DNA from 2 places in the Arthrobacter sp. 10N44_2 genome. Region 2 is predicted to be linked to the other one. Evidence: riboswitches for the same ligand, from Rfam matches in the RefSeq annotation. Region 2 holds a riboswitch; the other holds the start of a gene.

Region 1 (15,542 bases), on a different contig from region 2:
GGGACTTGAGTTCTTCAGCAAACACGGCGGCGGCCCGCATGGGGCCAACGGTGTGGGAACTGGATGGCCCTATTCCGATGGAAAAGAGGTCGAAGACTCCAACTGCCATGATGCGTACCTTCCGCGGAGAAAGAGAATGATGGTCAATGACTAGAGGCGGGGCTCACCGCACCGGTCCCGGCCCCCCAATGACCCTGGACCGGTGCGATGATGCGCCCATTGAGCGCTAGGCGAGGTTAGCAACCGAGGGGTAGAGCGGGTGGGCGGCGGCGAGGGCCTGGACCCGGGTGCGGAGACCGGAGAGGTCCGCGCCGGCGTCGGCGATCAAAGCCTCGGCGATGATGTCGGCAACCTCGGTAAAGGCCGCCTCGCCGAAGCCGCGGGTCGCCAGCGCCGGGGTGCCGATCCGCAGCCCGGAGGTGACCATCGGCGGACGCGGATCGAACGGCACAGCGTTGCGGTTGACCGTGATGTCGATCGCCGCGAGCCGGTCCTCGGCTTCCTGCCCGTTCAGCTCACACTCGCGCAGGTCCACCAGGACCAGGTGCACGTCGGTGCCGCCGGAGATCACGTTGATGCCCTTGGCGGTCACGTCCGGCTGGACCAGGCGCTCGGCGAGGATCCGGGCGCCGGCCAGGACGCGCTCCTGGCGTTCCCTGAACTCCTCGGACGCGGCGATCTTGAACGCCACGGCTTTGCCGGCGATGACGTGCTCCAGCGGGCCGCCCTGCTGGCCGGGGAACACCGCGGAGTTGATCTTCTTGGCGATCTCGGCGTCGTTGGAGAGGATGATGCCGCCGCGCGGACCGGCAAGGGTCTTGTGCGTGGTGGAGGTCGTGACGTGCGCGTGCGGGACCGGGGACGGGTGCAGCCCGGCCGCGACCAGCCCGGCGAAGTGCGCCATGTCCACCATCAGGTAGGCCCCCACGGAGTCGGCGATCCGGCGGAACTCGGCGAAGTCCAGCTGCCGGGCGTACGCGGACCAGCCGGCAACGATCAGCGCCGGCTTGTGCTCCTGGGCCAGGCGCTCGACCTCGGCCATGTCGATCCGGTGGTCCTCCTCACGGACCTGGTACGGGATGACGTTGTAGAGCCGGCCGGAGAAGTTGATCTTCATGCCGTGCGTCAGGTGCCCGCCGTGCGCCAGGTTCAGGCCCATGATGGTGTCGCCCGGCCGGATCAGGGCGTGCATCACCGAGGCGTTGGCCTGCGCGCCGGAGTGCGGCTGCACGTTCGCGAACTCCGCACCGAACAGGGCCTTGACCCGGTCGATCGCGAGCTGTTCGATCACATCAACGTGCTCGCAGCCACCGTAATAGCGCTTGCCCGGGTAGCCCTCGGCATACTTGTTCGTCAGCACGGAACCCTGCGCCTGCATCACGGCTTTGGCGGTGTGGTTCTCCGAGGCGATCATCTCCAGCCCGTCCCGCTGCCGGGTCAGTTCGGCGTCGATCTTCGCGGCGATCTCCGGATCCAGCGCGGACAGGTCCGCGTCCAGGCTCGCGGAGACGACCTGCTCAAACGGGGCAATCCCCGTTGAGGGGCTCACAGCTCGCCGCCGTTCTTGGACGCGTACTCTTCAGCCGACATCAGTGGGCCTTCTTCGGTCACGGCGACCTTGAACAGCCAGCCGGCCCCGTACGGATCGCTGTTGATCAGCGCCGGATCGGAAACGACGGCGTCATTGATCTCCACCACCTCGCCGGTGACCGGCGCGTAGAGGTCCGAGACGGACTTGGTCGACTCGACCTCGCCGCAGGTCTCCCCCGCGGTCACCGCGGAACCGACCTCGGGCAGGTCCACGTAGACGATGTCGCCCAGGGCGTCGGCGGCCACGGCCGAAATCCCAATTCCTGCAGGGCCAGATCCGTCGGCAGCAACCCACTCGTGTTCAGCGGAGTACTTCAGTTCGGCTACAACTTTGCTCATTTATCTCAATCCTTAAGTTCGTATGTGGTTTCGGCAGGCTCAGCCAGCGGCGGCCGGCTACTTTTGGCGCTTGTAGAACGGCAGTGCGACGACTTCGAAAGGCTCCCTCTTGCCGCGGAGGTCAATGTCCAGGGCTGTGCCCGGTGCGGCGTGTTCGATGTCGACGTAGGCCATCGCGACCGGGTAGCCGAGGGTGGGGCTGGGCTGTCCGGAGGTCACTTCGCCGACGACGTTGCCGTCCTTGAGGACCGGGTAGTGGCTGCGGGCGGCACGGCGTCCGAGGCCCTTGAGCCCGACGAGTTTGCGGCCGGTCGTGGAGCCTGCGCCGGCTGCCTTGAGCTCGCTCAGGGCGGCCTTGCCGACGAAGTCCGACTCCTTGGCGAGCGAGACGACCGGGCCCAGGCCTGCTGCGTATGGGTTGCCTTCGCGGGAGAGTTCGTTGCCATAGAGCGGCATGCCGGCTTCCAAACGCAGCGAGTCACGGCAGGCCAGGCCGGCCGGGATGAGCCCGTGGCTGGCACCGGTTTCCAGCAGTGCTTCCCAGAGACCTGCCGCATCCTCGTTCGAGATGTAGATCTCGAAGCCGTCCTCGCCGGTGTAGCCGGTGCGGGCGAGGAGCAGATCTTGTCCGTTGATCTGAACCTCAACCGCAGCGTAGTACTTCAGCTCGGTGACCAGGACATGCTGCTCGGCCGGGACCAGCGTCAGCAGGATGGCTTCGGCGTTCGGGCCCTGGACGGCGATCAGCGAGATCTCGGCGGAAACGTCTTCCACCGTCACGTCGAACCCGCCTTCTTGGGCAGAACCGGCCCTTTCGGCCAGTGCCGCGGCCACGACCTTGGCGTTGCCTGCGTTGGGGACCACCAGGTACTTGTCCTCACCGCGGCGGTAGGAGATGAGGTCATCGATGATGCCGCCGTCTTCCTGGCAGATCAGCGAGTACTTCGCCTTGCCGACGGCCACGGCCGACAGCTTCCCGGCCAGGGCGTAGTCGAGGAACGCCGCGGCGTCCGGGCCGGTGACCCAGACTTCGCCCATGTGGGAGAGGTCGAACAGGCCCGCGGCGTTGCGGACGGCGTGGTGCTCGGCGAGTTCGGAGCTGTACTTCAGCGGCATCTGCCAGCCGCCGAAGTCCGTGAAGGAGGCGCCGGCCTTTTTGTGCTGCTCGTAGAGAGCGGTGTAGTTCTCACTCATCAGAAAATCCTTAGTTTTCGAATTCGGAAAGCGGCGGGCAGGAGCAGACCAGGTTGCGGTCTCCGGCGGCGCCGTCGATGCGTCCGACCGGCGGGAAGTACTTGTCCTGCCTGAGTGTGTGGACGGGGAATGCGGCCTGCTCACGCGGGTACTCGCGGGTCCAGTCGGTGCTGACGACGGCGGCTGCTGTGTGGGGTGCGTTGCGCAGCGGGGAGTTCTCCACCGTGAAATCGCCGTTGGAGACCTGGTCGATCTCCTGGCGGATGGTGATCATCGCCTCGATGAAGCGATCGATCTCCGCAAGGTCCTCGGACTCGGTGGGCTCCACCATGAGGGTGCCCGCCACGGGGAAGGACAGTGTGGGGGCGTGGAAGCCGAAGTCGATGAGGCGCTTGGCCACGTCCTCGGCGGTGACGCCGGTCCTGGCGGTCAGTTCACGCAAATCCAGGATGCACTCGTGGGCCACCAGGCCGCTCTCCCCCGTGTAGAGCACCGGGAAGTGCTCATCCAGCCGGGATGCGATGTAGTTCGCCGCGAGCAGCGCGGACTTGGTGGCCTCGGTGAGGCCCTGGCCGCCCATCAACTTCACGTACGCCCAGGAGATCGGCAGGACACCGGCGGATCCGTAACGTGAAGCGGAGATCGCAGCACCAGTTCCTGGTTCGATAGCGCCGGCGTCGTGCGCCTTGTTCGCGTCCCCTGGCATGAACGGCGCCAGGTGGGCTTTGGCCGCGACCGGGCCGACGCCCGGTCCGCCGCCGCCGTGCGGGATGCAGAAGGTCTTGTGCAGGTTCAGGTGCGAGACGTCACCGCCAAACTTGCCCGGCTGGGCCAGCCCGACGAGGGCGTTGAGGTTGGCGCCGTCGACGTAGACCTGCCCACCGGCCGCATGCACGGAGTCGCATACCTCGCGGACGTCTGTGTCGTACACCCCGTGGGTGGACGGGTAGGTGATCATGATGCAGGACAGCGCGTCCTTGTTGGCCTCGATCTTGGCCGTCAGGTCCGCGTGGTCGATCGTGCCGTCCGAGGCTGTGGCCACGACGACCACCTTCATGCCGGCCAGCACGGCGGAGGCGGCGTTGGTGCCGTGCGCGGAGGCCGGGATCAGGCAGACGTTGCGCTGGGCCTCCCCGCGGGAGTGGTGGTAGCCGCGGATGGCCAGCAGGCCGGCGAGCTCGCCCTGGGAGCCGGCGTTCGGCTGGATGGAGACCTGGTCATAGCCCGTGATTTCGGCGAGGTCAGCTTCGAGGCCGCTGATGAGTTCCCGCCAGCCCTCGGTCTGGGAGTCCGGCGCGAACGGGTGGATGGAGGCGAACTCCGGCCAGGAGATGGCTTCCATCTCGGCCGTGGCGTTCAGCTTCATGGTGCAGGAGCCCAGCGGGATCATGGTGCGGTCCAGGGCAAGGTCGCGGTCCGAGAGCTTGCGGATGTAGCGCAGCAGCTGGGTTTCGGAGCGGTGCGTGTTGAAGACCGGGTGCTGCAGGTAGTCGGAGGTGCGCAGCACGGTCTCGGGCAGCTCGAAGCCCTCGGCCTCCACCACAGGGCCGGCACCAAAGGCGACGACGACCGCGGAGAGGACCTCCGGCGTCGTGGTTTCATCGACGGACACGCCAACTGTGTCCGCGTCGATGAGCCGCAGGTTGATGCCCCGGGCCTCGGCGGCGGCGATGACCTTGGCGGCCTTGCCGGGCACGCGGACCGTGAGGGTGTCGAAGAAGGAGTCGCTCACCAGTTCCCGGCCGACGATCTTCAGCGTGGCGGCAAGGGCGCGGGTGTTGTTGTGGACGGTCTGGGCGATCGCCTTCAGCCCGTCGGGGCCGTGGTAGACGGCGTAGAACGAGGACACGATGGCCAGCAGTGCCTGCGCGGTGCAGATGTTGGACGTGGCCTTCTCGCGGCGGATGTGCTGCTCGCGGGTCTGCAGGGCCAGGCGGTACGCCGGGACGCCGGCGTTGTCTTTGGAGACGCCGACGATGCGGCCGGGGAGCGTGCGTTCCATGCCCTCGCGCACCGCCATGTACGCGGCGTGCGGGCCGCCGAAGAACAGCGGCACGCCCAGGCGCTGGGTGGAGCCGACGGCGATGTCCGCCCCCTGCTCGCCCGGAGGGGTGATCAGGGTCAGGGCAAGCAGATCCGCCGCCACGGTGACCAGTGCGCCGCGTTCTTTGGCCTCCGCGATCACGCCGGACTGGTCCCACACCCGGCCGGAGACGCCCGGCTGCTGGAGGACGAGACCGTTGATGTCGCCGTCGGGCAGACCGGCGGAGAGGTCAGCGACCTGCACCTCGAAGCCCAGCGCCTCCGCTCGGCCCCTGACGATGGCAATGGTCTGCGGGAGGCAGTCGGCGTCGAGGACGGTCTTGGCCCCGGCAGCGGACTTGTTTTTGTTGGCGCGGCGCATGAGAAGCACGGCCTCGGCAACCGCGGTGGCCTCGTCCAGGAGGGACGCATTGGCGACCGGGAGCGCGGTGAGGTCCTGGACCATGGTCTGGAAGTTCAGCAGCGCCTCGAGGCGTCCCTGGGAGATTTCCGGCTGGTACGGGGTGTAGGCGGTGTACCAGGCGGGGGCTTCGAGGATGTTGCGGCGGATCACCGGCGGGGTGACGGTGTCGTAGTAGCCCTGGCCGATCATCTGCACGGCCGTCTTGTTCTTGTAGGCGAGCTTGCGCAGTTCGGCCAGCACCTGGACTTCGCTGAGGGCGCTGTCCAGGGTGAGGGGCTTTTCCTGGCGGATGGAATCGGGGACCGCGTTGTCAACGAGGCCATCAACGCTGTCGTAGCCGACGGCCTTGAGCATGGTGTCGATGTCGGCCTGGCGGCGGGCGCCGATGTGGCGGTCTGCGAAGGTGGACGGGGACGATTGAACCGTCATGAGAGGAACTCCATAATTCAGGTGGCATCAAGACGCCACGATGATTCGGGTTCCTCCCCGCTCTGTATTGGACCTGAGAGTTTCCGTTTTGCCCTGCTGATAGCAGCGCGCCACTTGCACCGTCGGTGAGCCCGGTTGCCCGGACTGCTTTCCAGAGTTGCCTTGCCGCGGCGGTACGTGGGCCTGAGAGATTCCTGGGGAGGATTTGCTCCTACGGCGCCTGCTGAACGTACCGGCAGGACTCTCCCGCCGCAGATCATAAGCTGTGCCACTGGTCGGTGACACAGCTCACAATTTATCCGGTTCCCGGGCAGGATGCAAAATTTATTTCAATTGAGTCGCTGTCCCGCGGACGACGGCGGGAGCTCTTCGCCGTCGTCCGCTTGCGTGGGTGAGGCGCATGAGGGCCGTGTCGTTGATCCGGAACACGCGGTCCCAGAGGTCGTCGTCCACCTCGTGGATCGGACCCAGGGGGTTAGTCCATTCGGTGCATTATTCTGAACGGGATACTTTACATTTTCATGCGCGTCCCTCCCAGAGCGCTCATACGCAAGGAGCCTCCGTGAGCCTTCCGGATCAAGCGATGGAACAGGCAGCTCCCAGCAGACCACCAAGCAGGACTCCCGCCGGGGATGCCGCTTGGGGGTGGCTGATCGGGATCCTCGCAGGATTGCTCGGCTTGGGCCCTTGGCTGGTATCCGGCGCACAGCTCCCGTTGCAGAACTTGTGGGGCGCAGAGGTCGTTCCAGACCAGATGCCTGTGTCGTTACTGCCGCTAAGCCAGTACGAACTCACCACGATCGTAGCCCTCCTCACCGTAGGAGGTGCAGCGGCCGGACTCGCGGTGCGCATCTGGTCCCCCGCCCGACGGCGACTGGTGACGTGGTGCGCGGCAGCCGGCGTTCTTGTGGTCCAGTTCACGGCTGCCGTCCAGTCCTTCACAGTGCTCGACGGCGGCTTGGCGGGCGGAACAATGGCGAGCCTGTACTTCGCCGGGCTGCTCGCGGGCGTGACCGCATCCCTCGCTGCTGCCCTCGTGGCGCACCTGCTGCTCTGTTCAAGGACCCGGAGCCTGGCGGCATTGGGCGCCGGACTCGTGGCGGTGCCGTTCGCTTCGTGGACGGTGGAGTGGGTTGTCGGCTTCGTTGGGCACATCAACGTCCCCGTCGCAGTGCCGTCAATCGCTCACTGGATTCCCGCCATCCTCGTTGGTTGCGCCCTGGCATGGTGCGGCCTTCGTCCTGCGCGGCGGACCGCGGTGTGGGCCGTGAACCTTGCGCTGTTGTGGTTGGTTCCCGCCGTGTTCATCTCGGTCAACTACGTCCTGGGGACCCGTATCCTGGCTGGCGACCTGCAGGAGATGCTGTTAATGAGTCGGCAAATCTTGGCGGCAACACTTGGACCCGAGGGCGGAGCAGCTCCCAAAATCTTGCTGGCCCTAGTCATCGCATCGGCGGGGCTGGGTGCCAAATCCATTGCCGCTCGCCGGCGACCGGACGCGCCCACCTTCCCGTCTTCGTAAAATCCGGACTCACCCGCGACGTGTGGACGTGATTGCACCAGCGGATCCGATGGTGCAATCACGGATTTGATCCCAATCCAGCGGACGACGGCGGGACCTCCCGCCGTCGTCCGCTTGCGTGGGGTGCCGCTCCCCTACAGGGCGGACCAGCCGCCGTCGGAGGCGAGGATGGCGCCGTTGATGTTGGTGCCGTCGTCGCTGAGCAGGAAGGTGATGGAGGCGGCGAGCTGCGCGGCGGTGGCGGGCGGTGGCCTGCATCAGCGGGCCGAGGCGTTCGGCCGCGAGCTGGGATCCCCAGGTGGCCACGATGTTGGCGATGGTGGGGCCACGGCGCAGGCCCCTGGGCCCGTACATCACGGCCGAGTTCTTGGTCAGGCCGACGAGGGCGTGCTTGGACGCGGTGTAGGCGGCGCCGGCCGCGGACCCGCGCAGGCTGGCAAGCCACCCCACAACGGCCGATATTGGACGTTATGTCAAGTAAAACCGTGATTATTGCATCCGATGCAAGATCACCCCTTCTCCGCCCATTGCCACCGATACCGCGTCACTTGAAGCGGGAAAATGCCCATGACCTGAGGGAACACCGTACCGTACGACTGATGGGGCTGGGCTACTCGCCGGTCCACCAGGCAGCCCTCCAAAGCCGGAGTGCATCAAACTCGAATGGCCCTCACATCCGCGGATTTGCGCGCATTCTGCATTAATTGCATGATTCTTGCCTCCGATGCAATGGATCAGGAGGGTTCGTGGCGGTCGATCCAGCGGTGCCTCACCATTCCAAGCGGGTTCTTTGACTGGAAACTTTAGCGACGAGTTTCATCAGTGCAGGATGACTAGCCATTGCTATGACGCGCGGCTGGTCGCCAGGGGGTCCTGGCCACTGGTTTGGTGGATTGCGTCGGCTCTGACCGGTAGGACGTCGCCGGTCTGGCGGCTGGGACGGCGGCGGTTGTACCAGCCCTCGATGTAGAACATCACCGCAGTTCGGGCGGCCAGCCTGGATTCGCCTGCCACCATTGTCGGGGTAGTCTCTCCCGGTGAAGAGAATTTGGGGTGGGGCTGAACGCTGGTTGGAACGCATCGGCATACACCTCATAGCCGTCCTCTCCCTCGGCACCCTGATTTACACAACCGTTGCGAGTTACTCCCCGCAGGAAGTGCCACAACCGGGTACCCAGCAGGTTGACCCGGAACCATGGCTGTATGACCTCAGCCTTGGCCTCCTGGCCGCCTACGCCTTCAACTTCCTCGTGGTGGTCCTTCCCGCCAAGAGAAAGCAGGAGTCCCGCTTCATCACGCTCAGGACTCCATTGAGGATCATTGCGAACAACGGGATGGATGTCATCCGGGACCTGGAACGAATCGCCAAGTGCCCAGCCCGCAGGATTACCGAGGAACACCTCAAGAAGGTTCTGACAGCGATCAACGACAACCCTCACGTCAAAGCCCATATAGCCGAACGTCTCAGTCAGGCTGAGTCCGCGTACGCTGACATCATTCCCTATGCAGCCGACCTGCCTTTGGACTTGCAGGAATGCCTCCAGCACGAGAACCAGGACTTCCTGCACATGGCATTCAGCGAGCACAAGAAAACCGGCTATTCCTCAAGCGTCTCGGTTAATGAACTCAGGCAGATGAGTGGACGGCCCACCCATGCCTTCACGAGCCGCAATGAATTCACGCTCAAGCGGCAGCATCTCGCCGGCTGGACTGCATCCTTCCTGTCCTACTACAAGGCCACCGAAAGCGTTAGGGAATTGGTGGATAAGTACACGCTGCCCACACGCCAGGAACGGATGGGCAAGGATCGTCCGAGAGCCAGCCCCATCGTGTACTGGTTCGGCATTGAAGCCAATGACCCTGAGTTTCCGTACAGGGACTACCCGCCAACCGCTACGAACGATGACTATGTGCAAGAAGGCAGTAAGTAGTCGTTCCTTCCCTCCGTGCAGGTTTGTGTCCCCGTGAGGAAAAGTGAAGCCATCCCCATCCATTGCGCTCCCGACTCCTGTGCCTTCACACCGCAACAACAAACCTCTCCGAGCCAACCTCCCCTGCGGTGCTGGGCCGCTGGCCGGACCTCCGTTCCTTGGCTTCGGCGCGCGCAGCGACTCTGACGGCCTTGACGCGCCGGCTGCCCAAGGTGCTCTTGGCGGCTGCAACTCGCAACCTTCGACGCGACCGATACAAGGGGCTGACCCACAAGCTTCGAATGGGGTCCAGCGTGAATGGCCGCAACCCACCGTTGGGGACTTCACAACGCCCCTACTAAGATTTGTGGCTTCGGCAGAAGGATTTACACGATGTTGAGCCGCGCAATCAGAACGAGCTTCATGGCGAATAGCGGGCCGGAATGCACGGCAACGGCTCACGATAAAGTATCTATTGCTGCCTGCAAGCTGATGCTAGGACGTCCAGGAATAGAGCGCAGCTTTACCGCAAGCTGATTATTCCGATTTGACCAACCGTCAGAGTTGGCGTCAGCCCATGCACGGCTAAAGCTCTGCACTTTGCGCAGGCCTTCCATCGGATCACGCTCGCCGCACTTAACCAGAAAGAATGCATCTTCGACTGGCATTCGCCGGAGGGTGGGCACCGGCAAAGAACTTGCTTCCACAATCCCTTTGCTGGTAACCCACATATCAAAGCTGATTCTTCGGGCTAGACTCACGGCTACCAGTGGGGCTGCGGGGTCCTCATCGTGCAGCTGGGTCAGGGACACCCGGGAGATCAGTTGCCTCCAGTCACTAAGCGGGGTGTACCACCGGTGATAGTCGCCCCTGTGGAGGGCCGCGCCCAGTCGTAGGGCAAAGGCTGGGCGTGCCGCAAAATACGCGTCATGATTATTCACCCCTCCAATCGCCGCATCCACTAATCTGTGAAGGGACGTACCCATTTGGGCGTCCACCAGGACGTTGACGACCGAAAAGAAGGTGTGACGATCATCGGGCGGGGCGCTTATCGTGAGCTCGACAAGTTGTTCGATTGTTGACTTTTGAAAGTCATCAATAATTGCCGAACTCACAATGAGTCTCAAATGCTTTCGTAGCCACGCGTGGCATATGGAGCTGTCGATCATGTAAAGCAGCGCTGCTTCTGCAAGATCTTTTGATAATCCTCCCGCGCCTGGATTCTCAAACTGGTAGAGGAGGTCTTCGATGTCAAAATAGAAGCGCCCTTCTTCGCCCGCGAGAAAATATTGTTTCACACTAGGGGCAACGATTCCCCTAAAACCAACGTCGGTCGAGGCAGTTATGAGCTCCAAGGATGTTTTCGCTAAAGGCGACTCCTCCCGAATCGCCTGTAAGGATTCCGATAAGGTTTCCGCCGGAGCAGGAACTGGCTGTGGATGATACCTACTACTAGTCGCAGGGGCCAAGAAGTCTAAACCAACTTCAACGTCTTCGTCGTTCCGCGCCGATAACAGTGCGCTCGATCTCGCCCAAAGCACCTGGCTCAACTGCTCCCAGGCTGATTCCTCAAGTTGCGACTTCCATAGAAAAACGAGTCTGTCCCAGTCGCGGGCAGTGCGCACGATCGCTCGAACCATTCCCCCATCAGGGCGCGGTAGCGGTGGCATGCAGCACGCAAGCAGAAGCAGGTTGCAGGTATATGTGGCAAGCTTGGCGGCTCTTGTCCTGTCTGCAGGCCTATACTGCTCCTGACTGGATAAGTCGTCACCCCCTGCTTTCACTCGTGCGACCGCTAGGGAGACTAACAATTCGGACATATTGCTGTTCTCAGCTGGCTCCGCAGCCAACTCTGAAAAAAACTCCAGAATCTGAGTCCTCTGGCTTAGCGGTTCGAAAGAGAACAGTAACGAGGCCCACTGATCAGCATTACGACCCTGAGTGAATCGTGAACTCATCATACGTTCGGCCTCATCACGCACCTCACTCAAAATTTCATAAGCTAGGTGGGCAACTAGGTATTCCCCGAATGTGGAGTGGAGGAACTCATAAGCACTTTGCGAACCGTCAATTGCCTTGGATTGTGCTTGGTGAACGAAAAAAAATCGACCTAGCAGCTTTTGCACCGTATCAATTTGGGTAGTCCGGCCGGAATCGCTCGCCAGTGCCGCAAGATCCTCTGCAACTTGCTTCGTGCTCATCATCTGCACACCTCTATTGAACATGCCAAGGGCAATGTAAGAGAGCATCAATAGCTCTCGCTCGACAACCCCTTCCGCCTCGTGATCGTCCATACGAGGTTGATGCTTTAGAACTTCACGTCCGATGAAAGTTGAGAGTATTTGCCGGTAGGTGGAAGCTCTTGTTCTTGTGGCGGCGTCGCTTTGCAGGGAGTTATTCTCAGCATCAAGCAAGGCCAACAGCAGTAGCAAAAGTGGTTGACCCGCTAATTGCGCTACTTCCCTTGGCAACTCTTCAGGAAGCGGCCGTAGACCAACCCGGCAGAAATAGGCATCGTTTGAGGCGTTCCAGGTGCGAATAAAGGCTGAGATTTCCGGCATACCAAAGTCATCGATTTTCAGAACTAGCGAATCCGGGGGAATTCTAGCCTGATCGGCAACGACGGTCCTACTGGTTACGATTACAAAGGCGCCCCCGCTAGAAAGTTCCCGTTGCTGAAACGATTGGACCTGTTCGAGGTAGTCGGCCTGCTTTTCATCGCTGGCCTGTATCAACTCATCCAGTCCATCTAAGAAAATGACAGGCGTTAAAGATGTTGAGCGCCGGAACTCAGCCCACGTTGTAGTTCTGCCCAAGAGTGTAGAAAGACCCTCTTCGATTTGCACCTCGATGCCTTGCGAGGGCGTGACCCTTCGCAACTCCACGCGCACTGGCACGAAGGACGTTCCAGATATTCCAGCAGCAAGCACCCGGGTCAAAGATGACTTACCGGACCCAGGATGGCCGAGAACCAGAAGAGGCTTGGTGAAGGCAGCAGGAGTAGCGGTCAAGTAGGAACTGAAAAAGTCGTCGAGGTCGTGGCGAGCGTCAATAGACGCCCACCATGCCTCTTTGCTGACGTGTGTCTGGCTATCGCTGCTAATCACCTTGAAGGGAGGCTCGATATACAACTCAGACAGGGCCGGAATCGACGCACCTGATTCGCCCTTGAGTCGCGCTACATCCGGCGGAATTAAGGAAAGTTGTGTGACGGAGTTTATCTTGCCGACAAGATCAAATTTTCCCACAGAGGGCGTTTGTAGATCAGTAGCGAGGTGACGAAGGAAACGCTGCAACTCATCAAACTTCTCAGCTGCGCTCCTTTGCGCAAGTAGTACACGCCCGAGCTTCTCGGATGCCTCCTCACCCTGCTCACGGATCGAGCTTCTGAGACCTTGAACGGCAAGTAGGTTTAGCCATATTTCGAATTCGCGAACCTCAGTGGCGAGTTTACGCAGGGAATTCTGATAAGAGCGGAGTGCGAGCTTGGGAACCTCAAGCTCAAGATAGTCTGACACTATACGCCGCTTTCGGTCATCTAGGTCGTCCCAGAAAACGAGACCTTGACAAAACCTCGAAAGGCTGGCAGCTAAATTGACGTAAAATTCGCTCAGATGAGCCTGAAGCTCACCGCGAGCTAACTCAGGTTTAGGAAAAGGAATCTCTGTAGAGACAAGGAAATCGACTAGACCACCCATTCTTATCCCGCTTTTGTCCCTTTTCGTCATTTGAAGCTCTTCTTTACCCGTGAGTTCGACTTCAGCTTCCGCGATCTGGCCCTGTATTAGGGACGCTGCGTCGAAAAAACTGGTGATGACAATTATGGAGTGGGCAGCGATGAGTAAGTTGGTGCGATCTACACCACGGCTCTCGGAAACTTCGCTAGGGATTTTCGCCTGCAATTGTTCACATAGCTTGACAACCGCGTTCTTAGGACCCAGCAGGCTAAATGCGCCCGGATAGCCGACGACACCTGCGGTCAGAAGGGTAGCCGTTGCAATCCGATCACCAATTTCAACAGCGGGGGATGTCTTGCCCTCTAGTAACTCCACAGCGTCGCTAAACACGAACGGTCGATGATTTGCGGCATGTGGACGGTTCAAGAGTCGGGTCCAATCACTAAAGAACTTCTGCAGGTACTTCATGTGGTGCTTGGATAGTACAGCCAGGGACGCTTTCGCTGGCTTCGATACACTCCCGTTGCCGAAAACTTTATGATCTGGCCAAAGCCGCCGCACCCTCACAGGTGACCCGTGCCCGACGGACACGGGTTGAAGTGCGCCGCAGCGTCGATAGAGTCCTGGCCGGGATGGCCGGGACACGCCGCCTACGTCCGGAATGCTCGCATGCACACCGTGCCCGCGGACAACCGGTGCTTCGCCCTGTACACCGGTACCCCCAGCCCTGAGACGCTTCCGCTGAACCTTGCCCACTTCATGTTCCTTGACCCACGGTCCAAAGACTTCTTCGTCGACTGGGACGCTCTCGCCGACAACATCACCGCGGCAATGAGCACCGGATCCGGCCGCAACCCCCGGGACAGGGACCTGAACAACCTCACCGGTGACCTGACCTCCGGCAGCACAGAATTCTTCACCCGGTGGGCCCGCCACAACGTCCGCTTCCACCGGATGGCACGCAAAACCATGCGAAACCCCGCTCGTCGGGGAAATTGAACTCAACGGCGACGCGCTGGAGCTAGGAGTGGAAGACCTGGACTGGATTGGTGTTCGAGGGCTTCCAGGGTTCACGGCGCCCACCTCGAAGGGGCTCGTGGTCAGGGGCGAAGGCAAAACTCCCACGTCGCCGCGGCCCGGCTTCCTTGCCCAGCGGCAACGCCACCTCGGCATGGACTTCCGGGCCGTTCTTCACGTCGGCTCCGGGGTAGGCGGGATCGCTGTGCGGAACGCTGAAGACAACTGGTTTGCCATCGAAGCCGTCCCCCTCGGGGACGCGCTGAAGGCTACGGCGCCTGCCGTCGTGGCCTGCATCGATTGCACATGGGAAACTGTCCTGCCGGCCAGCCGGCGACGTTGAGCTGGCAGTCGTGGTCACGCCGCCGCCGTCCGACTTCAGCGAAGGGGCCGTGGGCGGCGACAGGATCCGCCTGCTCGCGAGGGCGGCCGGTTCCGCAGGCAGCGACGATATGGTGCTGGCTGACCTCGACGGCAGGCACTGGACCTTCGAAACGGCCAAGGCCTTCACTGGACGGACGTTCGGGGTCTACGCCGTTGACAGGGAAGTCCTGGTCCACACCGCTTTCCTACCGTCGCTGCGACTGAGGGCCCTAGAGCTGCAGCTTGCGGTAGGAAGCCTGCCCTGGTTTCCGATCCGGCTGGTCAGATCGAGGGAGGGCAGGCGGCCCGTCCGGATGGGATTTGGAAGTTGCAGTTGGCATGCAAAGGAGGCTCAAGACGTCGACCTAAGCACACCCCAACCTGACGTCCGGCAGGCGGCCGAAAGCTTGTCAGAATAGGGTTTCATTCGGACTTTTCTGACACTGGCCAGAGAAGGTCTCAGACTCATCCCTGACGACAGCCGACGGAGCAGCTAAGCGAACGCTGCAGTTTCTGAGGGACGCCGCCCGGCCGGCGGACAGGCTCGCCCTACCCGAAGCTCTGTTACTACGGAAGTCTCTGCCTCCGTGCCGGCGACCGATAGCGGATATTACGTAAAGTTGATTTGCGCAAGATGCTAATTGTCTCCGTCTTGAGGCCGACAGACGAATTGTTGTTTTCCCTAAACCTCCGCAACAGGAGCCGCGAACTGCGCCGCGTACAGCGCCGCATACGCCCCGCCCGCCTCCAACAATGAAGCGTGCGTCCCCTGCTCGACGATCTGCCCGGCCTCCATCACCAGGATGAGGTCGGCGTCGCGGATGGTGGAGAGGCGGTGGGCAATGACAAACGACGTCCGGTCGCTCCTCAGCGCACTCATCGCCTTCTGCACCAGCACCTCGGTCCGCGTATCTACGGAAGAAGTCGCCTCGTCCAGGATGAGCACGGACGGCCGGGCCAGGAACGCCCGGGCGATCGTGAGCAGCTGCTTCTCGCCGGCGGAGACGTTGCCGCCTTCGTCGTCGAGCACGGTGTAGTAGCCCTCCGGCAGGGAC
Region 2 (14,517 bases):
AGGGCGTGCGCAAGCAGAGCCCCTCCGCCGTCGACGAACTGACCCCGGCCCTGCTCTCCCTCGCCGAGCTGCAGCGCGTCCTCCAGGGCCTGCTGGATGAGCAGGTGCCCATCAACGACCTCGCCCGGATCTATGAGGCCCTCACGCTCCGTGCCAAGATTTCCACGGATCCGGAATCGCTTGTGGAAGCCGCCCGGCAGGCCCTGGGCCCCGCCCTCACGGCCAAGTTCATGGACGGCGAGGTGCTCAACGTCATCATGATCGACCCCGTCCTGGAACAACACATGCTCGAGGACATGCGGCCCGCGGAGGGCGGCAGCCAGATCGTCATGGGGCAGGAACGGCTCGACGCCGTGCTGCGCTCGGTGCGGTCGGCCGTCGACGCCGCGGCCGCCGCCAACCGCCAGGCCGTGCTTGTCTGTGCACCCGCGCTCCGGCCCGCCATCTACCGCCTCGTCGGGGCGCAGCCGGGATCGGTGCCCGTGTTGTCCTACCGCGAGGTGACCTCCGCCAACGTCCGGATCGAAACAGTAGGAGTGGTGCGCCATGCCGAACCGCTATCGGCTTAAGGGAGCCTCGCTCGAGGAAATCCGCCGCAAGGCAGAACAGCTGTACGGTTCGGCGGCCCGGATCGTGTCCGCCGAACGCGTCAGCAGCCCCGGAATCGCCGGCCTCTTCGCCCAGGACCGCTACGAGGCCATGATCGAGCTCCAGTCCAAACACGAGGTCGTCACCGGCGAGGTAGTGCCTGACGCCGACATCCTGGCCGGGGCCGATTCCGGCCCGGCGACTGGTGGTCCCGCCGGGGAGACCGCCGCCGGGGCGGCTACCGCGGGCACTGTTCCGGGCGCCGGGACCCCCGCCGGGAAGTACGACGCCGGAGCCGTGGCGGCAGCACCGGCCCCGCCGGCGGCCCGGGCCGCAGCGCAGGCGGGCCCGGCCGGAGGGTCGGCACGGCCCGCCGCCCCGACCCATCACCTGCAGGGCGCCGCCATCGCCGCACTCCTGGAGGAGGCGGACGCCGCCGAGCTGAGCCTGCACCGGCCCGCTCCTGCCGGTGTGTCCACCGAATCGCGGGACTTCGCCGAACTGCTGGAACAGCTCGGCACCGGGCTCCGGACCCCCACAGATCCGCCCGCCGCAGCGCCCGCCGCCGCCGGGAGCCCCGCGCACCCCGCCGCAGCCGTCGGGAGCCCCGCGCACCCGGCCGCCGTCGCGCAACCGGCCGCCGTCGGGAGCCCCGCGCACCCGGCCGCCGTCGCGCCGGGCAACGCTGCGGGTGCCCCGGCTCCGGCTCCGCTGACCGGCGTCGGCGATCTCGTGCTCCTGATCGGGCTGGGGGAGGACGCGATGGATACCGCCCTGGCCATGTCCATGGCCTCCGGAGGTGCCGATGTGCGCACCGCCGGTGAGCTCTCCGCCTATGGCCACCTGCACGTCGACGGACGCCAAAGTGCCACGGCCGCGCGCGCCCATGCCGTGGTGACGGAGCGCACCGTCCTGGTGGCGTTCGGACTGGGCAAAGCCCGCAACGCCCTGGCCCGGGTGCCGTCCGTGGCGGCGCTCTCCGCCGACCAGGTCTGGGTTGTGGTCGATGCCGGACGCAAGCACGAGGACACGGCGCGCTGGGTCGGCGTGCTGTCCGCCCAGCTCAACGTGACCGCGGTAGCGGTGGTCGGCGCCTCGGAGACCGGGTCGCCTGAAAGCGTCAACGGCCTGGGACTGCCCGTGGGCTGGATCGACGGGCGCCCCGCCGGGCCCGAACCGACATGGCAGAACCGGCGGGAATCGTACGATGCTCCCCGGACTGAAGGGTAGATTGAGAGGATGCTGGTACTTACACGCAAGCCGGGCGAACAGATCATGATCGGCGACGGCATCGTCATCACTGTTCTGGAAGGCCGCGGCGACGGTGTTCGGATAGGCATTGAGGCGCCCCGCGGTGTGCCGATCCAGCGCCGGGAAGTCATCGAAGCCATCGCAGCGGCGAACCTCGCGGCGGCGGAAGCGGGCCCGGACGCCGAGGAAGCGCTGCGCGGGCTCATGCCGCCGCGCGCCACTCCCGCCGACGGCTGAGGACCCGCACCGGATCAGACATGGTCCCCGCCGAGATACTGGGCCAGGAGCGGCTGGGCTGAACGCCGGAGCACGGCGAGGGACCGCTCCAGGTTTCCTCCCATGGTCAGCTGGTCCAGAAGCCCGGCCGTACCCGCCGGGCCGGCGCGTCCCGGCATCGGGAGGCTCCGCAGCGCGTCCTCATTCACGCTGGAAGCCTCGCCCAGCCGGGCCAGGAGTGCGTGCAGGGCGTCCAGATGCTCGCGCAGGATCTCGGGCCATGGCCCGGCGGGCGCGGCCGCAATCAGTTCGACGAGCGTGGTCTGTGCCGGCAGGCCCCATTGGGCCGCCACGGCAGCGGACTCGACGCTCCGGGCCAGGGCTTCGAAGCGCAGGCGGTCCAGCACGGTTTCAATCTCGGAGGCCATGAAGCTCAGCCATTCCAGATTCCCGGCCACGACGTGCAGGCGCTGCGTTTCCAGCCTGAAGAGGAGTAGCTCCAGCTGCCGCCGCTCCTGCCACAGTGCCGCGGAGAGATCACTTGCGCTCATGTGCCCCATTCTCTTTCCGCCCCGTGAATCACAGCTTCGGGGCGGTCACCGCATTTTTCGCACAGCTTTTCCCTGAGGGTACACGCAGATCTTGGAACAGGTGATAGGTTTCCTCCATGGGTGCTGCGCCCTACTTGCGAACGCTGACTCCAATTGGGGGAGCACCGGTCGGTTTTGGGTGCGGCTCTCGGCGTTTTAAGGGTCGAGGACCCTTCGGATCCGGTCTCATGGGGGGACACAGTATTGAATCGCGTGGAACGCAACGAGATGGTCACGCAGCACCTTCCGCTGGTGGGGTATCTCGTCTCAGATTTGTGCTCGAAGGCGTCACACCTTTCTCGCGATGACTTGGCGTCAGCCGGCGCTATTGCCCTGATTACCTCGGCCGATTCGTTCGATCCAGGCCTCGGGGTGCCGTTCGGCGCTTTCGCGCGCCGGCGTATCCTTGGCGCCTTCGCAGACGAGATGCGGGCCAGCGACTGGGCCACCCGATCCGCCCGCCGCCGGATCAAGGAAACCATGTCCGTGCAGGAAACCCTGGCGTCCGCCCTGGGCCGCACCCCCACAGTGGACGAGATCGCCTCTGCCCTGGGCGTCCAGCAGAGCGTTGTGGAGGCCGCGCTCGCGGATGCCTCGCGCACATTGACGCCCCTCGACGAGGCCGTGGTGGACACCCTGGCCGCCGAAACCCTCACCCCGGAACACTCCGTGCTCGCGGACGAACGGCTCCAGTACCTTCGGGCCGCCGTGAAATCCCTTCCGGAACGGATGCGCTACGTGGTGGAGGAGATCTATTTCGGAGACCGCACGGTCAAAGACCTGGCCGCGGAACTCGGATCCACGCACGCAGCGGTGTCCCAGCAGCGTTCGGAAGCCATCCGGCTCATGCGCGACGGCCTGAGCGCCCACTACGCCGACGACCCCGAGCAGCCGTTCCAGCCCCAGTCCAGGATTACCCCGAGGCGGCGCAACGACTACCTCACCCAGCTGTCCGAATCCACCTCCGGCGGCATCACACGGGCCGTGTTCCCGCGTGGGCCCATCCTCAACGAGGCCGTCTAAGCCGCCCCCAAAACGGTTAGTAAGCCGACTTAGTAAGCTGACCGAGAAATTCCTCCCAGAAGCATCGCGGCCCGGCGCCGCGCTGCGGTAGCGTCGGAAGCATCGGCCGGGGTGCCAGCAATGGCATGCGCGGCCCGCACGGCACCGGTTCTATCGAGGAGGATTCATGAAAGCATCACCAACATTGACGACCAACCTGCAGGCAGTACTGGTGGACCTGATCGAACTCCACGTTCAGGGCAAGCAGGCACACTGGAACATCGTCGGGACCAACTTCAGGGACCTTCACCTCCAGCTGGATGAAATCATCGACGCCGCCCGGGGATTCGCGGATGACCTTGCCGAGCGCATGCGTGCCCTCCACGCCCTCCCGGACGGCCGAAGCTCCACGGTTTCCAAGTCCACCGCACTGGCCGAGTTCCCGAAGGGCCTGATCAACACGAAGGACGCCATCGAGCGGATTGTCGCCGCGCTTGAGGCGGCCGTCGGCACCATGCGCAAGGTCCATGACGAAGTGGACGAGGAAGATCCCACCACCGCGGATCTGCTGCACGAGTTCATCGCCAAGTTTGAGCAGTACGCCTGGATGGTGAATGCCGAGACCATGCGGGCCACTGCCAGCGTGACCACCCCGGACAGCAAGTAGGGACCGGCTCCCACAGCCCCCCCCCAAAAAAAACAGCAGCGTCCGGCACCGGGTATCCTCCCGGCGCCGGACGCTGCTGTTTAAGGGCTGGAACCCCTTGGTGCTGACGACGGCGTGACGCTGACGGCGGCCGCTTAGCCTTATTGGGCCTTCGGCACCGACCGCAGGACGACGGCGGCCAGGACGCAGGCCCCGGACATCAGGACCAGTGCAATGGACGCCGTGACGTGCACGCCCGAGTCGAAGGCGGTGCGCGCGGCCGCCGTCACCGCCTCGGCCAGGGGCGCCGGAAGCATCCGGGCCAGATCCACAGCGCCGGCCAGGGTTTCACCGGCCTGGCTGGTGGCCGCCGCCGGGGCGAGTTCGGACACGCCCGCGGGAAGCCGGAGGTTGCCCTGGTAGGAGGCCGTCAGGATTGAGCCGAGAATCGCCGTACCCAGCAGGGACCCCACTTCGTAGCCCGTCTCGGAGATAGCGGCGGCTGCCCCTGCCTTGTCGGCGGGCGCCGCGCCCAGGATCAGGTCATTGGAGATCGTCTCCGCGGCCCCCACCCCCAGGCAGAGCACCAGCAGGGCGGCAAGGAGCAGCGACGGGCCCTGGCTGTGGTCGCCGAATGCCACCACGAAATAGCCCGCCGCGCTCAGCAGCAGGCCGCCGGCCACCACAAAGCCGGGCCGCACCTTGCGCACCAGCGGGACCACGAGCAGCCCCGCTACAACTGTGGCGATGAGGGCCGGGACCATGGCGACGCCGGAGGCCGAGGGGGACTGGCCCTCCAGCAGCTGCAGGTGCTGGGCCAGGAAGAGAATGAAGCCGTTGAAGGAGAACAGTGCCAGGACGTTGGCCACAATGGCCGTACTGAAGATCCGGTTGCCAAACAGGCTGACGTCGAGCATCGGCGCGGTGCTGTGGTCTGTCCTGTGGATACGGGCAAGCGCGCGTTGCCGCCGGATGAACACATAGCCCATGAGCAGGCCGGTTCCGATGCTCGCGAAGGCCTCGGGAGCCGGCCCGTGGGTGGCAAGGGCCTTGATCCCGTAGACCACCGGCACCATGACCAGCAGGGACAGGGCAATGCTGGGCACGTCCACCCGGCCCGGCTTCGGATCGCGGGATTCCGGGATCAGGGCCGGCCCGAGCAGCAGCAGCGGCAGGATGATCGGCACCGCGACCAGCAGGACGGCGCCCCACCAGAAGTGTTCCACCAGCCAGCCGCCGACAATCGGGCCGAGGGCGGCGCCGCCGGAGAAGCCGGCGGCCCAGACCGCCACCGCCAGCCTGCGCCGGTTGGGCTGCGGAAAGATGTTCCGGATCAGCGACAGCGTGGACGGCATTAGTATGGCGCCGAAAAGGCCAAGCCCGGCGCGGCCGGCGATCAGCCATTCCGCACTCGGCGCGAACGCCGTCACGGCCGACACCGCGGCAAAGCCCGCGCTGCCCACGAACAGCAGCCGGCGCCGGCCGATCCTGTCGCCCAGGGAACCCATCGCGACCAGGAGCCCGGCCAGGACCAGGGGATAGGCATCGACGATCCAGAGCAGTTCGACGCCGGAGGCGGTCAGGCTGCTGGCGATGGCCGGCAGGGCGAACGTGAGCGCGGTGTTGTCCACGGCCACGAGCAGGACGGGGAACATCAGCAGGGCCAGCGCCACCCAGTCACGCCACGGTGCCCGGGGCCCGGTGGCCGCAGGAGTGCTGGTGGCTACGGTGATCGATGAAATGCTCATAAGGATAACTGTACCGTCTGGACGGTACAGTTAAGAAATGCGCGTGCGGACAGGCATGATGGGAGGCATGCCCAGGAAACCCGTCGCCCGCGAGGCCGTCCTCGATGCCTTCGAATCCCTGCTCATCGAAGTCGGTGAACGCGCCGCGACGCTGGACGCCGTCGCGCGCCGGGCCGGCGTCTCCAAGGGCGGCCTGCTCTACCATTTTCCGACGAAAGAGGCCATGATCGCGGTCCTGCTGGAACGGCTGGACCGGCTCCTGGCTGCCGATGTTGCGGCCATGGCGGCAGCCCCGGAAGGGGCGGCGGCGTACTTCATCAAGTCCTCGGTGTGGGCGGACACGCCCATGGACCGGGTCTTCGTGGCGGCCACGCGGCTCGCCGAGGTGGCGCACGGGGAAACCCTCCGCCGCTTCGCCGCCGGCCAGGCGAGCTGGCTGGAACTGCTGGCGGCCGACGTCGGGCCCGCCATGGCGAAGGCCGTCCTGTGCATGGGGGACGGGCTGTACTTCAACGCCATGCTGGCGCGGGGTCCCGGCGGGCCGCCGCCGGAAGTCGAGGCGGACGTCCAGAGCCTCCTGGCCGCCGTCGAGCGCCTGCGCGGCTGACGCCCACACCCACACCCTCCGACCCCCTACTCCCCGCCGACCCCCCTTACTCCCCGCCGACCCCCTACGCCCCGCCGACCCCCTACTCCCCGCCGACCCCCTACGCCCCGCCGACCCCCTACTCCCCGCCGACCCCCTACGCCCCGCCGACCCCCTACTCCCCGCCGAATTCGCCGGAAGCGTTCGAGTACGCCGGAAAGTTGCGGCGACTCCGGGCGTTTCCGGCGAATTCGCGCCGCCGGATTCGCCACCGGGTGGCTCGTGGCCCGTAACCTGGGTCCGCCGCCGGGAGGGAGTTTGCGGACGCGCGCCCGGCATAGGACAATGAGAGCTGTGACTGTAGTCACCCCCGATTGAACACCTAATTAAATACGCCTTTGATCTGCGGCGGGAGAGTCCTGCAAGTAGGTACAAGCAGGCGCCGTAGGAGCAAACCCTCCCCAGGAATCTCTCAGGCCCATGTACCGCCGCGGCAAGGCATCTCTGGAAAGTAGCAGGCGTGTCCCGGACATGCTGTGCTCACCGACGGTGCAAGCGGAGCCCTGAAACGCGGGCTGCGCGGAAACTCTCAGGTCCAATACAGAGCGGGGAGGAACCCGAATCAATGTGGCGTACCCTGCGCCGCCTGAGTTATGGAGTTCCTTGTGACTGTTACCCCAGCCTCCACGTCCTTCGTTGACCGGCATATCGGCGCGCGCCGCCAGGCCGACGTCGACGCCATGCTGAAGGCTGTCGGCTACGACACCGTCGACGCCCTGGTGGACACCGCCGTTCCGAAGGACATCCGCCAGGACGCCGACCTCGCGCTCGCCGCGGCCCTGAGCGAGGTCGAAGTCCTCGCCGAGCTGCGCAAGCTGGCGTCGAAGAACAAGACCGCCGTGCAGATGATCGGGCAGGGCTACTACGACACGCTCACCCCGCCGGTGATCCGCCGCAACATCCTCGAAGCCCCGGCCTGGTACACCGCGTACACGCCCTACCAGCCGGAGATCTCCCAGGGCCGGCTGGAGGCGCTGCTGAACTTCCAGACCATGGTCCAGGACCTGGTCGGCCTGCCGATCGCCAACGCCTCCCTGCTGGATGAAGCCACCGCCGTGGCCGAGGCCGTGCTGATGATGCGCCGCGCGAATAAGAACAAGACGGCGCACGACGGCAAGACCGTCCTCGACGCCGACTGCCTGCCGCAGACCATCGCGATCGTCAAGGGCCGCGCCGAGGCCCTCGGCTTCGAGGTCGAGGTCGCCGACCTCTCCAAGGGCCTGCCCGACGGCGTCATCAACGGCGTCGTTCTGCAGCAGCCGGGCGTCTCCGGCCGCGTGTTCGACCACACCGCCGTGATCGCCGACGCCAAGGAACGGGGCGCCCTCGTCACCGTCGCGGCAGATCTCCTCTCCCTGACCCTGATCACGTCTCCGGGCGAGCAGGGCGCTGACATCGCCGTCGGATCCGCCCAGCGCTTCGGCGTGCCGCTGTTCTTCGGCGGCCCGCACGCTGCCTACATGGCCGTCCAGAAGGGGCTCGAGCGCTCCATGCCCGGCCGCCTCGTGGGTGTCTCCAAGGACAACGCCGGCGTTCCCGCCTACCGCCTGGCCCTGCAGACCCGCGAGCAGCATATCCGCCGCGAGAAGGCCACGTCCAACATCTGCACGGCCCAGGCCCTGCTGGCCATCGTGGCTTCCTTCTACGCCGTCTACCACGGCCCGGACGGGCTGAAGGCAATCGCCCAGTCGGTCCACGTCCACGCCAAGACCATCGCCGCCTCCCTGAAGGCCGCCGGCCTGGACGTGCTGCACACCTCCTTCTTCGACACCATCACCGTCTCCGTGCCGGGCCGGGCAGCTGAGATCATCGCGGCAGCCGACGCCAAGGGCGTCAACCTGCGCGCCATCGACGCCGACACCGTCGGCATCTCCGCCGACGAGGCCACGACGGTTGCCGTCGTCGCCGACGTCATAGCCGCGTTCGGCGCGTCCGTGACTGCCGCGGCTGCAGGCACGGACACTGCGTTCGGCCTGGACCCCGCCGTCGAGCGCACCTCCGACTACCTGCAGCACCCGGTGTTCAACACGCACCGTTCCGAGACCCAGTTGCTGCGCTACATCCGTCGCCTCTCGGACCGCGACCTTGCCCTGGACCGGACCATGATCCCGCTGGGGTCGTGCACCATGAAGCTGAACGCCACCGCCGAGATGGAAGCCATCTCCTGGCCGGAGTTCGCCTCCATCCACCCGTTCGCCCCGGAATCCCAGACCGCCGGCTGGCGTGAACTGATCGAGGACCTCGAAGGCCAGCTGACCGAGATCACCGGCTACGACCAGGTCTCCATCCAGCCCAACGCCGGTTCCCAGGGCGAGCTCGCCGGGCTGCTGGCGATCCGCGGCTACCACCTCTCCCGCGGCGATGCCCAGCGCAACGTCTGCCTGATCCCGGCCTCCGCGCACGGCACCAACGCCGCCTCCGCCGTGCTGGCCGGCATGAAGGTCGTGGTCGTGGCCACGGCTTCGGACGGCACGATCGACCACGCGGACCTGACCGTCAAGATCGAGCTGCACAAGGATGCGCTGTCCTGCATCATGATCACCTACCCGTCCACGCACGGGGTGTACGACGCCGATGTCCGCGAGGTCTGCGACGCGGTCCACGCCGCCGGCGGCCAGGTCTACATCGACGGCGCCAACCTCAACGCCCTGGTCGGGCTGGCCCAGCCCGGCATGTTCGGCGGCGACGTCTCGCACCTGAACCTGCACAAGACTTTCTGCATCCCGCACGGCGGCGGCGGACCGGGCGTCGGCCCGGTCGCGGCCAAGGCGCACCTGGCCCCGTTCATGCCGGGCAACGCTGCTGATCCCGCCAACGGCGCCGACGGCACCCCGATCTCCGCCTCCCGCTACGGCTCGGCCGGCGTGCTGCCGATCTCCTGGGCCTACGTGAAGCTGATGGGCGGCCGCGGCCTCACCGAGGCGACCAAGTCCGCGCTGCTCGCGGCGAACTACATCGCGGCCCGCCTCAACGACTCCTTCCCGGTGCTCTACACCGGCGAAGGCGGCCTGGTGGCCCACGAGTGCATCCTGGACCTGCGCGAACTCACGGCCAAGACCGGCGTGACCGCCGAGGACGTGGCCAAGCGCCTGATCGACTACGGCTTCCACGCCCCCACCCTGGCGTTCCCGGTGGCCGGCACCCTGATGGTGGAGCCCACCGAATCCGAGGACCTGGGCGAGATCGACCGCTTCATCACGGCCATGGTCGCCATCCGCGCCGAGATCGACAAGGTGGCCAACGGCGATTTCACCGTGGAGCACAGCCCGCTGCGCAACGCCCCGCACACCGCCGCTGCCGTGATCAGCACCGACTGGACCCGCGAGTACCCGCGTGAGCAGGCCGTCTTCCCGGTCCACACGCTCAAGCAGGACAAGTACTTCCCGCCCGTCGGCCGCATCGACGGCGCAGCCGGGGACCGCAACCTGATCTGCTCGTGCCCTCCCCTCGAGGCCTTCGAAGAAGACACAGCAGTCCACTCCGACGACTCCGCCAACTCCGACTCTGACAGCTAGGGACAGCCACCGATGAATGAGAATTACACGGCACTTTACGAAGAGCACAAGAAGCTCGGTGCCTCCTTCACGGACTTCGGCGGTTGGCAGATGCCGCTGAAGTACAGCTCGGAACTAGCCGAGCACCACGCCGTCCGCAAGTCCGCGGGCCTGTTCGACCTCTCCCACATGGGCGAAGTCTGGGTCACCGGCCCCGACGCCGCAGCCTTCCTGGACTACGCCCTCGTGGGCAAGATCTCGGCGATGGCCATTGGCAAGGCCAAGTACTCGCTGATCTGCAACGAGGACGGCGGCATCATCGATGACCTCATCACCTACCGCCGCGGCGACCAGAAATTCCTTGTGGTCCCCAACGCCGGCAACGCCAAGGTCGTCGCCGAGGCCCTGGCCGAGCGCGCCGGTTCCGGAAAGGACGGCGGATTCGACGTCACCGTCCAGGACGCCTCTGCTGAGACCTCGCTGATCGCCGTGCAGGGACCCAAGGCCCAGGAGATCCTGCTGCGCCTGGTCCCCGCCGCGCAGCACGAGCTCGTCACCGGCCTGAAGTACTACGCCGCCGTGGACGTCCCGTTCATGTTCGCTGGAGCCAGCCAGGACCTCCTGCTGGCCCGCACCGGCTACACCGGTGAAGACGGCTTCGAGATCTTCGTCGCGAACGACGCCGCCGCCGCCCTCTGGCAGGCGCTCGTCGCCATCGCAGAGGACGGCGAGCTGACCCCCGCCGGGCTCGCGTCCCGCGATTCGCTCCGTCTCGAGGCCGGCATGCCGCTTTACGGCAACGAGCTCTCCCTGGAGGGCGATCCGTTCGCCGCCGGCCTGGGCCCCGTCGTCGCCCTGTCCAAGGAAGGCGACTTCATCGGCAAGGCCGCCTTGGCCGCCAAGAAGGAAACCGGCGCCGGCGCCACGACGGGCCGCAAGCTCGTCGGGCTCAAGGGCCTCGGGCGCCGGGCCGGCCGCGGCCACTACCCGGTCCTCAAGGACGGCAACGTTGTCGGCGAAGTCACCTCCGGCCAGCCCAGCCCGAGCCTCGGTTACCCGGTCGCGATGGCCTACGTCGACGTCGAATTCACCGAGCCCGGCACCGCACTGGACATCGACCTCCGCGGCAAGGCCGAACCCTTCGAAGTTGTCGCACTGCCTTTCTACAAGCGCCAAAAGTAGCCGAAGCTGTCCCGGGGGCTGCGTGACTGTGGTTGCGTCAGCCCGTCGGACCCGGCATCCTCTGCATGCTCGGTCGCGAAGACGCCCGCTGAGCGGACGTAACGCTCCCTTAGACGCATGCTCCCGGATGTCGGGCCCGAAGGGGCCCTGCAGCTCACCTCGGGTTCAACTCACCTCGAGTTCCAAGCGTCGTTTGGGGCGCCTTCGAAAGCCAAAAGTGCTGGGGGATGTACCGCCTACCGCGGGGTAGGACTGTCCCAAAGGGTGGCACGCCAAGCCCGATCATTGGGGGTTGAGCTTGATGACACCCTTGAAGCCTCGGAGCACCCCGGCTCTGGAAGATATCGAAAAGCCACTGTTTCTTCCGGGAAAACGGCTGGCCCCAAAAACTGAACTGAATAGCGGCGGGTGAGGGGATTCCGGAAGCGTGCGTCTAAGCGAGGGACGAGCGAGCACGCGGAGGAATTGCCTCATCCGCCACCCAACCCACCACAATTGTTGTGGCCCACGACTTTTCAAACGTAAAGGAAAAACACATGGCAAAAGTTGCCCCTGAACTGCAGTACTCCGACGAGCACGAGTGGGTTGCCCGGGAGGCCGGAAACGTTGTGTCCATCGGCATCTCCGCCGTCGCCACCGACGCCCTCGGCGACATCGTCTACGTGGACCTGCCCGAGGTCGGCTCCGCCGTGACCGCGGGGGAGACCTGCGGCGAGGTTGAATCGACCAAGTCCGTCTCGGACCTCTACGCCCCGGTCACGGGCGAGGTCACCGAAATCAACCCCGCCGTCGTCGATGACCCCGCGCTGATCAACAGTGACCCGTACGGTGCCGGCTGGCTCTTCAAGGTCGCCGCCGAGTCCGACGGCCCGCTGCTTTCTGCCCAGGAGTACGCGTCCAAGAACGGCGGCGAGCTGTGAGCGGCGCAACGGCGGCCGCGGGCACCCAGACGCTGGCGTTCGAGCAGGTCGTCTCCGCGAGCCTGGACGCGGAGCTGTCCGTGATGGATCCGGAGATCGCCGCGACGATCGACGCCGAGCTGTCCCGGCAGCGTGACGGGCTGGAAATGATCGCCTCGGAGAACCACACCGCCAAAGCCGTGATGCAGGCGCAGGGTTCCGTGCTGACGAACAAGTATGCCGAGGGCTACCCGGGCAAGCGCTACTACGGCGGCTGCGAGCACGTGGACGTTGTGGAGCAGCTCGCGATCGACCGGGTCAAGGCCCTGTTCGGTGCCGGGTACGCCAACGTCCAGCCGCACTCCGGCGCGCAGGCCAACGCCTCCGTGATGCACGCCCTGATCCGGCCGGGCGACACCATCATGGGCCTGAACCTGGCCCACGGCGGGCACCTGACGCACGGCATGCGGATCAACTTCTCCGGCCGGCTCTACAACGTGATCCCGTACCAGGTCCGTGAAGAGGACCACCGGATCGACATGGCCGAGGTCGAGGCCCTGGCCCAGGAGCACAAGCCGGCGCTGATCGTGGCCGGCTGGTCCGCGTACGCCCGGCAGCTCGACTTCGCCGAGTTCCGCCGGATCGCCGACTCCGTGGGCGCCTACCTGATGGTGGACATGGCGCACTTCGCCGGGCTGGTCGCGGCCGGGCTGCACCCGTCCCCGGTCCCGCACGCGCACGTCACCACCTCCACCACGCACAAGACCCTCGCGGGTCCGCGCGGCGGCATCATCCTGAGCAACGACGCCGAGATCGCCAAGAAGATCAACTCCGCGGTGTTCCCCGGCCAGCAGGGCGGGCCGCTGGAGCACGTCATCGCCGGCAAAGCCGTGGCCTTCAAGATCGCCGGGTCCGAGGAGTTCAGGGAACGCCAGGAACGTGTGCTGGCCGGCGCCCGGATCCTCGCCGACCGGCTGGTCCAGGACGACGTGACCGCCAAGGGCATCAACGTGATCTCCGGCGGCACCGACGTGCACCTGGTCCTGGTGGACCTGCGCAACTGCGTGCTGAACGGGCAGGAAGCCGAGGACCGCCTCGCGGACATCGACATCACCGTCAACCGCAACGCCGTGCCGTTCGATCCGCGTCCGCCGATGGTCACCTCCGGGCTGCGGATCGGCACCCCGGCGCTGGCGACCCGCGGCTTTGGCGAGGCGGCCTTCGCCGAGGTTGCCGACATCATCGCCGAGGCCCTGACCGCCGACGCCGGCGCGGACCTCTCCGGTCTCCGCACCCGGGTCCAGGCCCTCGCCGCCGCCCACCCGCTCTACCCCTCGGTTGCTAACCTCGCCTAGGCGACGTAAGACTGAAGTAGCAGCAGTACAGAACTAACAGCAGTACAGATCACGACGCCGGGTTGCCGCCACAAGCCGCCGCCCGGCGTCGTGCATCCGGCATGCGGCCGCCAACCAGCGCCCGCAGCGCCTTCCGGCAGGACCCTCTGCCGGGCCACAGCAAGACCTAGTTAGGAACCGACAATGGCTGTTGGAGTCTTCGACCTCTTTTCCATCGGAATAGGGCCATCCAGCTCACACACCGTGGGGCCCATGCGGGCCGCCGCCCTCTTCGCCGAGGAACTCAAGGCCTCCGGGAACCTGGAGAAGGTAGCGTCGCTGCGGGTGGACCTGTACGGTTCCCTGGCCGCCACGGGCCACGGGCACGGCACCATGACCGCGATCCTGCTTGGCCTGGAAGGCTTCCACCCCGAACTGATCCTGCCCGAGGAAGTGGAGGAACGGCTCGCTGCCATTGCTGAGACCGGCACCCTGCGGCTGGCCGGCTCGGTCGCCCTGCCGTACGGGGTGAAGAACATGGTCCTGCGGCCGCTGACCATCCTGCCACGGCACACCAACGGAATGACGTTCACGGTCTCCGACGCCGGGGGCCAGACCCTGCACCAGGCCACGTTCTTCTCCGTCGGCGGAGGTTTCATCGTCCGCGAGGGCGAGGAGGACGCGGCCCTGAAGGAACTCGACGAATCGAAGAAGGAACTTCCCCTGCCGTTCCGCACGGCCGCTGAACTGCTGGGCCGCTGCCAGTCCAAGGGCCTCTCGATCGGGCAGATCATGTTCGTCAACGAGCGCGCCTCCCGGACCGAAGCGGAGATCCGCGACGGGCTGCTGCACATCTACTCGGTGATGGAAGGCTGCGTCGAGGTCAGCCTCAAACGCACCGGGCTGCTGCCGGGCGGGCTC

Evidence for each region. Region 2 has a riboswitch for glycine ahead of gcvP (aminomethyl-transferring glycine dehydrogenase). Riboswitches for the same ligand answer to the same signal wherever they lie in the genome.
Region 1: linked by a shared signal. The riboswitch ahead of gcvP (aminomethyl-transferring glycine dehydrogenase) and the one ahead of gcvP (aminomethyl-transferring glycine dehydrogenase) in region 2 are both predicted to bind glycine.

The regions. Positions count from the first base shown of each region.
Region 1 is NZ_JBFTHT010000026.1:1,606-17,147, forward strand. It holds gene AC1DBX_RS19610 (L-serine ammonia-lyase) at 1-109, opposite strand, end outside; gene glyA (serine hydroxymethyltransferase) at 227-1,549, opposite strand; gene gcvH (glycine cleavage system protein GcvH) at 1,546-1,929, opposite strand; gene gcvT (glycine cleavage system aminomethyltransferase GcvT) at 1,987-3,123, opposite strand; gene gcvP (aminomethyl-transferring glycine dehydrogenase) at 3,134-5,998, opposite strand; glycine riboswitch at 6,051-6,158, opposite strand; glycine riboswitch at 6,160-6,257, opposite strand; gene AC1DBX_RS19635 (hypothetical protein) at 6,753-7,520, shown strand; partial or broken gene AC1DBX_RS19640 (SDR family oxidoreductase) at 7,655-7,958, opposite strand; gene AC1DBX_RS19645 (hypothetical protein) at 8,558-9,451, shown strand; gene AC1DBX_RS19650 (NACHT domain-containing protein) at 9,889-13,575, opposite strand; gene AC1DBX_RS19655 (MmyB family transcriptional regulator) at 13,777-14,106, shown strand; gene AC1DBX_RS19660 (hypothetical protein) at 14,135-14,467, shown strand; gene AC1DBX_RS19665 (ABC transporter ATP-binding protein) at 15,170-15,542, opposite strand, start outside.
Region 2 is NZ_JBFTHT010000029.1:15,975-30,491, forward strand. It holds gene AC1DBX_RS20200 (flagellar biosynthesis protein FlhA) at 1-569, shown strand, start outside; gene AC1DBX_RS20205 (hypothetical protein) at 547-1,818, shown strand; gene AC1DBX_RS20210 (carbon storage regulator) at 1,828-2,076, shown strand; gene flgN (flagellar export chaperone FlgN) at 2,091-2,606, opposite strand; gene AC1DBX_RS20220 (sigma-70 family RNA polymerase sigma factor) at 2,850-3,668, shown strand; gene AC1DBX_RS20225 (Dps family protein) at 3,835-4,314, shown strand; gene AC1DBX_RS20230 (MFS transporter) at 4,455-6,041, opposite strand; gene AC1DBX_RS20235 (TetR/AcrR family transcriptional regulator) at 6,109-6,648, shown strand; glycine riboswitch at 7,027-7,125, shown strand; glycine riboswitch at 7,127-7,241, shown strand; gene gcvP (aminomethyl-transferring glycine dehydrogenase) at 7,281-10,202, shown strand; gene gcvT (glycine cleavage system aminomethyltransferase GcvT) at 10,215-11,363, shown strand; gene gcvH (glycine cleavage system protein GcvH) at 11,900-12,283, shown strand; gene glyA (serine hydroxymethyltransferase) at 12,367-13,617, shown strand; partial or broken gene AC1DBX_RS20260 (L-serine ammonia-lyase) at 13,801-14,517, shown strand, end outside.